DNA from 3 places in the Margalitia sp. FSL K6-0131 genome. Region 2 is predicted to be linked to each of the others. Evidence: riboswitches for the same ligand, from Rfam matches in the RefSeq annotation. Region 2 holds a riboswitch; each other region holds the start of a gene.
The links. A riboswitch is a leader RNA that binds a small molecule or an ion and turns the genes downstream of it on or off. The one in region 2 is predicted to bind S-adenosylmethionine.

Region 1: it holds a riboswitch for S-adenosylmethionine, as region 2 does, so the genes downstream of both, NSQ59_RS06895 (O-acetylhomoserine aminocarboxypropyltransferase/cysteine synthase family protein) here and NSQ59_RS02580 (methionine ABC transporter ATP-binding protein) in region 2, are expected to answer to the same signal.
Region 3: it holds a riboswitch for S-adenosylmethionine, as region 2 does, so the genes downstream of both, NSQ59_RS08045 (methionine ABC transporter ATP-binding protein) here and NSQ59_RS02580 (methionine ABC transporter ATP-binding protein) in region 2, are expected to answer to the same signal.

The regions. Positions count from the first base shown of each region.
Region 1 is NZ_JBBOZS010000001.1:1,451,133-1,455,339, forward strand. It holds gene cls (cardiolipin synthase) at 1-818, shown strand, start outside; gene NSQ59_RS06890 (trans-sulfuration enzyme family protein) at 1,070-2,209, shown strand; SAM riboswitch class I at 2,340-2,452, shown strand; gene NSQ59_RS06895 (O-acetylhomoserine aminocarboxypropyltransferase/cysteine synthase family protein) at 2,575-3,876, shown strand; gene metX (homoserine O-acetyltransferase MetX) at 3,873-4,207, shown strand, end outside.
Region 2 is NZ_JBBOZS010000001.1:499,194-503,400, reverse strand. It holds gene NSQ59_RS02590 (MetQ/NlpA family ABC transporter substrate-binding protein) at 1-196, opposite strand, end outside; gene NSQ59_RS02585 (methionine ABC transporter permease) at 193-861, opposite strand; gene NSQ59_RS02580 (methionine ABC transporter ATP-binding protein) at 851-1,867, opposite strand; SAM riboswitch class I at 2,039-2,154, opposite strand; gene NSQ59_RS02575 (hypothetical protein) at 2,236-2,634, opposite strand; gene NSQ59_RS02570 (D-alanyl-D-alanine carboxypeptidase family protein) at 2,789-3,682, opposite strand; gene NSQ59_RS02565 (sensor histidine kinase) at 3,827-4,207, opposite strand, start outside.
Region 3 is NZ_JBBOZS010000001.1:1,678,158-1,682,364, reverse strand. It holds gene NSQ59_RS08055 (MetQ/NlpA family ABC transporter substrate-binding protein) at 1-275, opposite strand, end outside; gene NSQ59_RS08050 (methionine ABC transporter permease) at 297-965, opposite strand; gene NSQ59_RS08045 (methionine ABC transporter ATP-binding protein) at 967-1,986, opposite strand; SAM riboswitch class I at 2,074-2,188, opposite strand; gene NSQ59_RS08040 (hypothetical protein) at 2,282-2,641, opposite strand; gene NSQ59_RS08035 (thioredoxin family protein) at 2,839-3,147, opposite strand; gene gcvH (glycine cleavage system protein GcvH) at 3,202-3,585, opposite strand; gene NSQ59_RS08025 (arsenate reductase family protein) at 3,751-4,107, opposite strand.

The DNA.
Region 1 (4,207 bases), 950 kb from region 2:
TTCCTCATGTTAATTTGCGGGTCAATTTTCGAAATCACCGAAAGCTTGCTATTATTGATGGAGAGATAGGCTATATCGGTGGTTTTAATATTGGAGATGAGTATTTAGGCTTAGATGATAAGTTTGGCTACTGGAGAGATACTCATTTGAAAATTTCTGGCAAAGCTGTTTATGCAATGCAAACACGATTCATTCTTGATTGGAATCAGGCATCCTCAAAGGAAATCCGATATGAAACAAGATATTTTCCTGATATAGAATCAACAGGAGATACTGATGTCCAAATCGTTTCGAGCGGACCTGATTCGGAATGGGAGCAAATTAAAAACGGATATATTAAAATGATCAATTCTGCTAAAAAATATATTTACATGCAGACACCATATTTTATCCCGGATGATAGTTTGCTCAATGCCTTAAAAATCGCAGCCTTATCAGGTGTTGATGTGCGCTTGATGATTCCGGATAAGCCGGATCATATGTTTGTGTACTGGGCAACCTATTCGAATGTTGGAGAGCTTTTGAAAACAAATGCGAAGGTCTATATTTATGAAAATGGGTTTATTCACGCGAAAATGCTTGTGGTGGACGGAAAAATTGCAACCGTTGGAACAGCCAATATTGATAACCGCAGCTTCCGCTTAAACTTTGAAGTAAATGCCTTTTTATATAGCCAATATATCGCGAAAAAACTCGAAAACATTTACAAAGAGGATATGAAAAAATCTCGGGAACTCACCCTGGAGGATTATCGAAAACGCCCAATGTATATACGTTTTAAAGAATCCGTTTCCCGCCTACTGTCACCAATATTATAGTGGAAAAGAGCACAGGTCCCTCGTCCCGCCTTTTGGGATTAGGGACCTGTCTCTTCATCCATGTTCCACTTTTACATTCCCCCTTTTTTTAAAAAAATCCTTTGACATCAAGACATTCCAGACGTACAATCTGTTTAATTAAATAGGCAATTTTTTAAGGATTGTTGCTTTTTATGTTTTTTAGGTGTTCGCTTCGAAAGCAACAAAGTTTATGAAAAGAGCCATAACTACTAATATGCGGGGTGTGGAAATTGGATGTTTCATTCGATACGAAAGTGGTTCATAATTCATTAAAAAACACGAATTCTATCCATAGCAAAACAACACCAATCTATCAAACAACGGCTTTTACTTTCTCGTCTTTAGAAGAATTGGAGGGATTCTACCAAGGAAAATCTCCTTATCTGTACAGTCGGACGGGAAATCCGAATACGGATGAACTGGGACAAGCAGTTGCAGCTTTGGAAGGTGCACCAGCTGGAGTGGCAACCTCGTCAGGACTGTCTGCCATTCTAGCGGGAATTTTATCTGTTGCAAAAGCGGGAGATCACGTTGTGGCAGCGGAAGACCTTTATGGAGGAACCTATCATCTATTAAAAGAAGAGCTGAAACAATTCGGTATTGAAACTACCTTTGTTCCATTTGAAAATAGCGCACAAGTGAAAAACGCCATTCAAAAAAACACAACACTACTCTATACCGAAACGGTAACCAATCCATTTTTACGAGTGGAGAATATCGGAAAACTTGTCGAAATTGCAAAAGAAAAATCTATTATCACGATGGTAGACAATACTTTCGCGAGTCCTTATTTAAAGCAGCCATATCTGGAAGGAGTCGACCTTGTTGTACATAGTGCGACCAAATATTTAGGCGGCCATAGTGATGTAACCGCAGGAGTTTTAGTGGGACACACTGACATTGTGAAAAAAGCACGTGAAAAAGTAGTCAACCTCGGCGCAAATTTAAGTCCATTTGAGGCGTGGCTTGCATGCCGTGGCTTAAAAACTTTAGCACTAAGAATGGAACGTCAGGCATTAAATGCTAAAGAGTTAGCACATGCGCTACATGCAAATCCTTCTGTAAAAAAAGTTTACTATCCTGAATATGTATCGGAAAAAGGGAACGGAGCCATAGTAACAATTGAATTAGGGGAAAATTGCGATATTAGCCGATTCTTTTCATCTCTTGGCTGGGTAAAAATCGTTCCTACCTTAGCCGGCGTTGAAACAACTGTTTCCTATCCGCTTGGAACATCTCATCGGGCATTACCGCCGGAACTCCAAGATAAAATTGGAATCAATAAACAAGTGGTTCGCATCTCAATAGGAATTGAAAGTGCAAGCGATATAATTAAACAATTTGAGCAAGCCATCCAAGCTTCCCTTTAATGGCGGAATTTGCAACACATTAAAAAGCGAGTATTTAAAAAATTTTAAAAAAACTATTGACTTATGAATTATCACTCTTCTATAATGCACATTAGAAGCAATTTTAAATTTTATGAAAACTAAACGAATACTCTTATCGAGAGCGGCGGAGGGACTAGGCCCTGTGATGCCCGGCAACCATCAAACACATAAGTTTGATAAGGTGCTAATTCCTACAGATCCATGAGATCTGAAAGATAAGGGGAGGAACCTGCATAACAAGCCCTCTTCTTATGAAGAGGGCTTTTTTAATTCCTCTTTAGAACCTCACCCCTGTCTTTAAATTTCTCGATGAAAACCTAATCAAAAATTGGAGGAATGTAAAAATGACAGAACAAAAACAGCTTCGCCCAGAAACTTTATTACTTCATGGAGGTCAACAAGCAGATCCAGTCACTGGTTCTCGCGCCGTTCCCCTTTATAAAACTACTTCCTATGTTTTCAAAGATACGGATTATGCTCAAGGATTGTTTGCTTTAGAACAGGAAGGTTTCATCTATACTCGAATTGGAAATCCGACTGTAGATGTATTTGAAAAACGAGTAGCCCTTTTAGAAGGTGGCACAGCAGCAGTAGCTCTTTCATCTGGAGCAGCAGCGATTGCTTTTTCCATTTTAAACCTGGCAGGTACAGGGGATGAGATCGTAGCAGCTGGTAACCTTTATGGGGGAACTTACAATCTATTTGCAGTCACCCTTCCAAAGTATGGTATTAATGTGAAATTTGTCGATGCAGATGATCCGGAAAATTTTCGAAAAGCAATCACTCCAAAAACAAAAGCATTGTTTGCAGAAATTATTGGAAATCCAAGCTTACACGTATTAGATGTTGAAGCCGTTTCAAAAGTTGCTCATGAAAATGGCATTCCATTGATTGTAGATAATACTTTCGGTACGCCATACTTAACAAACCCGATTAAATGGGGAGCAGATGTTGTTGTACACTCAGCAACCAAATGGATTGGCGGACACGGTACAGCAATCGGCGGTGTTGTTGTCGATGGCGGAAAGTTTGATTGGAACAGCGATAAATTCCCTGGATTTAAAGATCCAGACCCAAGCTACCATGGTTTGCGTTACGGAGTAGATGTCCCACAAGCCGCTTTTGCTACAAAGCTTCGTGTCCAATTGCTTCGTGACTTTGGGCCGGCATTAAGTCCAGATAGTGCGTTTTTATTTTTACAAGGTCTTGAGACATTACATTTACGTGTTCCGAAACATAATGAAAATGCTTTAAAGGTCGCGCAATTTTTACAAAGTCACCCTGCAGTTGAATGGGTAAGCTATACAGGATTAGAAAGTCATCCATCCCATGAATTAGCGAAAAAGTATTTCAAAGATGGCTTTGGTTCCATCGTGAACTTTGGTATCAAAGGCGGAAGAGAAACAGGACGCAAAGTGATTGACAATATTCAACTATGGTCACATGTTGCCAATGTCGGTGATGCAAAATCATTGATTATTCATCCTGCATCTACTACCCATCAGCAATTAAGTGCGGAAGATTTAAAACAAACCGGTGTAACGGAAGAATTAATTCGTTTATCTGTTGGTTTAGAAGCAGCAGAAGATATCATTGCAGATCTTGAGCAAGCTATTTTAAAGGCAACGGCTGTTTCGGTCTCATGACAAAAATTCAAACCGTTAGTATCGGCAACATGAAACTGGAAAATGGCGGGGTTTTAAATATTGAACTCGCGTATGAAAGACGTGGACCTGAGGATGCGCCGGTCATCTTGGTGTGCCATGCCTTGACAGGAAACCAGTTCTCCATCGGAACGGAAAGAGAGCCCGGCTGGTGGAGCGGGCTCATTGGCAGCGGTAAGTATATTGATACGAATCATTGGCAAGTCATTACATTCAATGTTTTGGGAGGCTGTGACGGATCGACAGGACCTTTATCTATCCATCCTGATACTCAGGACACATATCGCTCAGCATTTCCGGCAATAACCATCCG
Region 2 (4,207 bases):
AAATAATTTTTAACTTAATGCCGTCACCTTTCACTTGTTTTTGAATAATTCTCCAAAGATCACTGTCATCACCATTGATGCCAATTTTAATCGTACGTGTTTTTCCATTACTTGATGATGCGGAACTAGATCCACATGCTGATAATACAGAAACGGTTAAAACTAATGCTGCAAAAATAACAAAAAACTTTTTCATCCTCTTTTCCTCCTCACATATCTTGACCATGAATTTCCTAAACTTTGAATTAGTTGAACTATAACGACAAGCAATACAACGGTAATCACAATAACAATAGTGATAAATCGTTGATATCCATATGTAATTGCTAAGTCTCCCAACCCGCCTGCACCAACGGCACCAGCTGCTGCCGTTGATCCGATTAGACCAATCGTCGCAGTGGTAAACGAAAGAATTAAAGATGGTATGGCTTCAGGAAGGATAAATTTCGTGATAATTTGAAATTTCGTAGCCCCCATTGCATATGCCGTTTCCAGCACCCCTTTATCTACCTCCAGCATCGAATTTTCTATTAATCTAGCTAAATAAGGTCCAACAAAAATCGATAAAGGGACAATTGCGGCTGCTACTCCGATTGAAGTTCCCGTTATGAGCCTTGTAAAAGGAATAATTGCAACTAGCAAAATGATGAACGGAACGGATCGGACAATATTGATAATCGTATTCAAAACAGTAAAGACTGCTTTATTTTCCATAATGTGCCCCGGTCTAGTCACAACTAAGATAATGCCTAATGGCAATCCGATGATGGTTCCAAAAATGAAGGAACCGAGCACCGTCAGAAACGTTTCTTGGCACGCCTGCAAAAACTGCGGCCAGAAAAACTCCCAATTAAGCTCCATGTGGTAAAACCTCCTTCACCTCTATACCATTTTCTAAAATAAATTGAATAGCCTTTCTACTCTCTTCCTGTGATCCTTCCAGTGCAACAAACAAGTTTCCATATGGTCTATCCTGCAGCTCTGTTATGGACCCGTACAGAATATTTAAGTGAATATCAAATTTCTTGGAAACCTCCGATAATAATGGATTTGCTGCTCTGTCACCCAAGAAGACAAGTCGATAAAACTTGCCGCTTGAAAGTGTTTTGGAAAGACTAGGCGGAACTTCATTTTGCAACACCGTATTAACAAAGTTGCGAGTAATCGTTTTTTGTGGATTGGTAAATACTTCATATACTGTCCCTTCCTCTACGATTTCGCCATTATCAATAACCGCTACCTTGTCACACAAATCTCGAATAACACTCATCTCATGAGTGATTAAAACAATCGTGAGGTTATATGATTTGTTTACTTTGCGCAAAAGCTCCAAAACATTCTTTGTTGTTTCAGGATCGAGAGCGGACGTGGCCTCATCACAAAGCAATAAATCCGGATCGGTGACCAATGCTCTTGCTATACCGACACGCTGCTTTTGCCCGCCAGACAGATGGCCAGGATAAACATTTTCTTTCCCAGTAAGACCAACGAATTCAATCAATTCTTTTACTTTTGCCTGAACATCTTTCTTCTTTTTGCCTTCCAAATATAGCGGCATGGCAATGTTATCAAAGACCGTTTTAGCAGAAAGTAAATTAAAATGCTGAAAAATCATACCGATTTTCCTGCGGGTTTTACGCAGCTCCTTTTCATTTAATGACATCAAGTCCAATCCATTAAGATGGATTGTCCCCTCTGTCGGTTCTTCCAATCTATTTAGGCATCTGATTAAAGTACTTTTTCCAGCCCCTGAAAAACCAATGATCCCAAAGATGGATCCTTTATCGATTGTCAAATTAATATCTTTTAATGCATGAATCGGCGGCTTCCCTGGATAAACCTTTGAGACATTTTTAATTTCAATCAAGTTGTCATTCCCTCCTAAGTGAATTTTAATCAAGTAAACTGATGAGATAACTTGGTTTTAGAATTAATTTGACGGCCTATTTTCATGAGTTTCCCCTTTGAAAAACCAAAAAACCCTTCCTCTTATCCATATAAAGATAAGAAGAAGGGTTTATATAATAAGCCGTTCTACTTCTTATCTTTCAAATCGATTTCTCGATTTGCAGGAATTAGCACGGTATTTGCAAAAATAGCAAACCCGTTGCCGAGGTTTCATCGGGCCAGTCCCTCCACCTCTCTGGATAAGTAATAGCGTTTTTTATTTAATTTTTGAACTTGCAAGACTAATAATATTGCGATTTTTAAAATAAGTCAAGAGTTTTTTGAAACTTACGGTTTAATTAATAATTTTTGCTTTAAGTGGGAGATTGACTTAATGATGGCATAGCTTAATGGAGATGCAATTATTGCCCCACCAATGGAATATATGATCACCCATTTGATGATATCGTCAATATTATAAGAACTAGGATCTATGAATATATTTCGATCATTAATTAAAAAACCTATTAGAATAATAAAAAGCGAGGAAAAAAAGCTATATATCCAGAGCTTTGAGCCCGGGATAATCGGTTTAACTTTAAAAGTAATGAATAAATAAACTAAAATAGATTGGACAATGGATAGCTTAAATAAATCCGGAAACCACAAATAAGGTATCATTCCAATGAAAAGAGACCCAATTACTGATATTACAATGCCTGCCGCTACACCAATAAGTAATAACATAATCCACCCCCTAAAGACAGCTTATGAACATTCATATAATAACATTAGTATTCACGTAATTCTAAATTTACTTTAATTTACTACTTACAAATTATATAAAATTAACTAAAAAAGGTTAAAAGAACATCCGCTTGTTCTTTTAACCTTTTTCTATCTATTTACTCGCATATTCCCGCTGAAATCCATAATTCAGCATGGCAGTCGAATCCTTATAAACCCCTTCCTTGCTTGAATGCAGCACTACAGATATAAGGTTTTTCCCATCTCTTGTCGCGGATGACACTAAGCAATGTCCCGCCTGATCGGTAAAACCTGTTTTAATTCCATCTGCTCCTTGAAAGAAGTTGTCACTGCCTCGGTTTACAAGTTCGTTTCGATTGTAAAAGGTGAAAAAGGAATCCTTGTAGGTTTCCTCACTGACAATTTCACGGAAGACTTGATTTTTTCTTGCCTCTCTTGCAATGATAGCCAAATCCTTTGCAGTAGAATAATGATTTGGATCGTGAAGCCCATGAGGATTTACAAAATTCGAGTGGGTTGCCCCAATTTCCTTCGCCTTCTCGTTCATTAACCCTGCAAAATAGTGAATCCCTTCCTCTGGACTCATATTCGGTTTCCCACTATCTTTCTTGGCGATATAAATAGCAATCGTTCTTGCAGCATCATTTCCGGATGGAAGAAGCATTGCTCGCAAAAGAACCTTTAATGGAATCACATCACCTCGTTTTAGACCGGCTGAGCTTTCATCAGTAGTTCTTAAGGAAACTTCATCCCCCACCCGCACCAGATCATTCAGATTTCCTTTATCAAGCGCAACCAACGCAGTTAGGATTTTCGTGGTGCTAGCAGGATAAAGGCGTTTATTTTCATTTTTTGCAAATAAAATATTCCCGTTATCCTCATCCATCAGCACTCCTGCTTCCCCTTGGATCGGCAGATTTTCTGAATTGGAATGGATGAAATTCAACTTCATGTTTTTTCCCATATCAAAATGCTGAAATAGAAATATACCTCCTATGACCGCTATAAGGACAAAGATCTTCTTCAAATCCCTTTCACTCCCCTGAAAATTTTCCCATATTAACTTTAACGGAAATTACTTAAATGCCGTGTAAGGATTTCTAAAGAAAAGCTTAAAAAAAGCTAATGATGTGAAGGTTTGAAAAAAGCCATCCTTTAAGACAGAAAGAGATTACCTGCTATTCGGCAATCTCTCCATTGGAAGCATAATTTTAAAATTGGTTTCATTCTTGTTGCTTGTTGCCTCAATCGTTCCATTGTGGAGCTCCACGATGCTTTTCGTGATTGCTAAACCGAGCCCGGATCCACCTGTATCAATGGAACGGGATTTTTCCACCCTATAAAACCGTTCAAATATAAACGGCAAATCCTCCTCTGGTATGGGATTCCCGTAATTCACTACTTCTGCAACTACCATGTTTTTTTCTTTTCCAACCCTTATATCAATGCATTTTCCTTCTTTTCCGTATTTCAGTCCATTTGAAATTAAATTTTCGAACACTCTTACCAATTTATCTCCATCTGCTTCAATAAAAATACTCTCAAATTCACT
Region 3 (4,207 bases), 1.2 Mb from region 2:
TTTAAATAAGGAATATGCTGAAAATAGTTTGCATCAAGTTCTCCAGAATCTAATGCTTTATTTGGCATTACATAATCTGAATACTTTACAATTTGTAAATCAATTCCTTTTTTCTTCAAAATCGGCTTGGCTTTTTCTAAAATGACAGCATGTGGTGTATTAGATGCACCCACAACTAATTTTGTATCGCTATTACTAGATGAATTTTTCGTTCCGCAAGCAGCCAGTGAAACAATTAATAAAGAAGCTATGAAAATACCTAACCATTTTTTCATTTCTTAACCCTCCTGATGTTTTTAACGTTTATCTATTTTTTTTGTTATAAAATCTCCAAGAAATTGGATGATAAACACGATAATTAAAACTAGAATAGTAGCAAATACAGTTACATCATTTCGGCCTCTTTCAAAACCGTCCATATATGCAACATTTCCTAAACCACCGGCGCCAATTGCTCCGGCCATCGCTGTGTAACCGACAATAGCAATAGCAGTGACCGTTATACCTGAAACAATAGCGGGCATTGATTCTGGTAATAATACTTTAAAAATAATTGTACCTGTTGAGGCACCCATTGATTTTGCTGCTTCAATGACACCTTTGTCTATTTCACGAAGACCAATTTCCACAAGCCTAGCATAGAATGGAGCAGCCCCAATAATTAAGGCCGGTAAAGCTGCTGTTTCTCCAATAATTGTTCCTACAAGTAATTTCGTAAAAGGGATTAGTAGGACGATTAAGATAATAAACGGTATGGACCGAAATATATTAACGACAGCGGAAATAATCGAATGGATAAATCGATTTTCCCATGCTTGACCTTTAGCAGTAAGAAATAGTAAAAGTCCTAAAATAATACCTAAAATGAAAGTGGCGAGAACAGACCAAAAAGACATATATAATGTTTCCCATACAGCCTCTTTCATTGATAGCCATTCAACATCCGGAAAAAATTTCTCCATCATTTTACTTCATCACCTCCACGCCAACTTGCTGTTCTTTCAAATAATGGATTGCTTGCTCCATTTCTTTTTCGTGACCAACAATTTGTAAAAATAAGGTTCCATAGGAGCCATTCTGCGTTTGTGAAATATTCCCTTGCAAGATATTAATGGATAATGGAAACTCCCTAATTAAATTTGTTATAATCGGCTGCTCTGTTGAACCACCAATAAAGGTTAATTTTATTACGAGTCCATCCGGATACTTTTGCAGTAAATGGGAAACTACTTCTTTTGTATCTTCCTGTTCGGATACTTGCTGAACAAATCGTTTTGTAATTTGCTGCTGCGGGTTTTTAAAGACCTCCAGAACTGGTCCTGTTTCTACTATCTTCCCATTTTCCATCACTGCGACCCGATGGCATATTTTGCGAATGACGTGCATTTCATGTGTAATTAAAACAATGGTTAATCCCAATTGTTTATTGATGTCTACTAATAAATCTAAAATCGAATCTGTAGTTTGTGGATCAAGCGCTGAAGTAGCCTCATCACAAAGAAGAACCTTCGGATTATTAGCTAATGCACGAGCTATCCCTACTCTTTGCTTTTGTCCTCCACTTAATTGGGATGGATATGCATTTTCTCTACCCTCAAGCCCGACAAGCTTAATAAGCTCATCAACTCTCTTCATACGTACTTTTTTTGGTACACGGGCAATTTCTAATGGGAAGGCAATATTTTCACGCACGGTTCGAGACCATAATAGATTAAAATGCTGAAAAATCATGGCAATATCTTGTCTAGCTTTTCTCAATGCTTTGCCTTTTATTTTGGAAATCTCCTGCCCTGCTACTCGAACAACACCCGAGGTAGGAAGCTCCAATCCATTTAACATACGAATAAGTGTACTCTTTCCGGCACCAGAATATCCGATTACTCCAAAGATTTCCCCTTCCTTGATTTGCAAATCAATATTATCAACCGCAGTGACCACTTTATTTTTCGTTTTAAATTGTTTTCTCACTTGTTGAATCGTAATCAAATTATTTCCACCTTCTTTTCCCGAAATGTTCCAAATAAAAATGCCTCTCTGCAATGAGCAGAAAGGCACGCAAATATGATGTCCTTTCTCTCATCTTCCAAAACAATACAAGATTGTTTTGTGTGAATTGGCACCATTTCAGTTATGAACTGATGGTTGCCGGGTTTCATAGGGCACATCCCTCCACCTCTCTTGATAAGAGCACACATTTATTCAATTGAAATTAAGTTCATATAATTACGAAAGTGATTGTAACACGCAAAGAATTAACATGTCAAAGGAAAATTATACATTTCTAAAAAGAAACCGCTTCCGCTTGTTCGTCATAATCTCGACATAACCAAAAAACGGATTCTAACAATAGAAAATGCCGGAATGAACCCTCGTAAACAACATGATTATATTTTCTTAATTGTGATAATCGAATATTCCCGCTTAATAGATCCATTGCAATTGGTTTTCCCATTATCATTTTCGTATCTATTTCATCTACTTGATTCGTTTTTTCAAAGGAAAATTCATTTTTAGAAAACCAAACGACCCAAGTTTCCTTTTCTATACATATACAAAAAGTAAGAGGTTCATTTGGCAACAAGGCCTGTATGTGATTCCGGGCAAAAAAATGATATTTTAATTTTGTTAAGCAGCTTTCCATATAATCATCCCATTCAATCGTTATTTAACTGTAAAATACTTTAAACATCTCCTTATCTCCTCCTAAAATTTATCTGCAATTTTCGCGTTTAAAAACAAAAAAGGACAACAATCATCAAATCACGACTGTTATCCTACTTATTTCCCAAGAAATATGTGATATTTTGGATATATTACTACCTATTTGTAATATTCGTTCTAAAGTGTTTTTAATTTTTCGAATATGAATGGAACAGAATGAAATGCATAAATTTTTTCCCTTAATACTCCGTTTTGAAAAAGGAGTAGGCAAGGGACACTTTCTATTTGAAATTTTTCGGCAAGTTGTGGAGAGTAATTTAAATCTGTTTTATACATTTGTAAGGAAGGTAAAAGTTCTTCTGTTATTCTGAGAATCTTACCCGCAACCTGGCATGTACCACATAAAGGAGTATATAAATAGAGGGTATAACTTTTATCTTGCATTACCATCATTTCGCTGATTTCTTCATATGTTAAATCGTTCACGTTCTATCATCCTATCTATGGAAAAACACCTTGGAAGAACCAAGGTGTTTTTGATTAATCTTCGTTAATCATTTCTTGATATTGTTCTGCAGTCAATAATTCGCTTATTTCCTCTTTATTAGATGGTTCCACTACGATCATCCACGCTTTTTCATATGGTGATTCATTTACAAATTCAGGGCTGTCATTTAAATCTTCGTTAACAGCCACAACTTTTCCGCTTATTGGTGCATAAAGCTCGGATACTGTTTTAACAGATTCCACACTCCCGAATGGTTCGTCAGCTTGCACTTCTGTTCCTACCTCAGGAAGCTCCACGAAAACGATGTCGCCTAGCTCAGACTGCGCAAAATCTGTAATTCCGATGCGAACATTACCGCCTTCATCTTTTACCCACTCATGTTCTTCTGAATAACGTAATTCACTTGGTAAACTCATTGAAAAATCCCTCCATCAATATGTTCAAAAATACAGGTGAAATTCCCATAATAATATGTACTCACCCAACTTGCGTTTAAAGTCGAAATTCGACTTATGATATTAATACATAACAAGTTAATATTTACATAAAAGTTGTATGTAAATCAAGAATTTACTACATTCTTATCCCCATTTTTGTGCAAATTCTTCTTCCTTGAATCCAACTGTTACATCTTTCCCATCTGTAACTAGTGGCCGCTTCATTAACATTCCATCAGAAGCAAGTATATCAAGTAATTCATCTTCTGATGCACTTTTTATTTTATCTTTTAATCCGAGTTCCCGATATTTTTGTCCACTCGTATTAAAGAACTTTTTTAAATCTAATCCACTTAAATGGTAGAGCTTTTTTAATTCCTCTTTAGATGGCGGCGAGTCCACAATATGAATTTCTATCAATTCATGCTTATGACTCTCTAACCATTTTTTTGCTTTTCGGCAAGTACCGCATTTAGGATACCAATAAAACGTCAATGCCATCTGCGTTTCACTTCCTTTCTCATGGATAGTACAATCATGCTGCAATAATACTATTTCGACACAAATTTTATTTTACCTTCTATGCTAATAGCAAATTTAT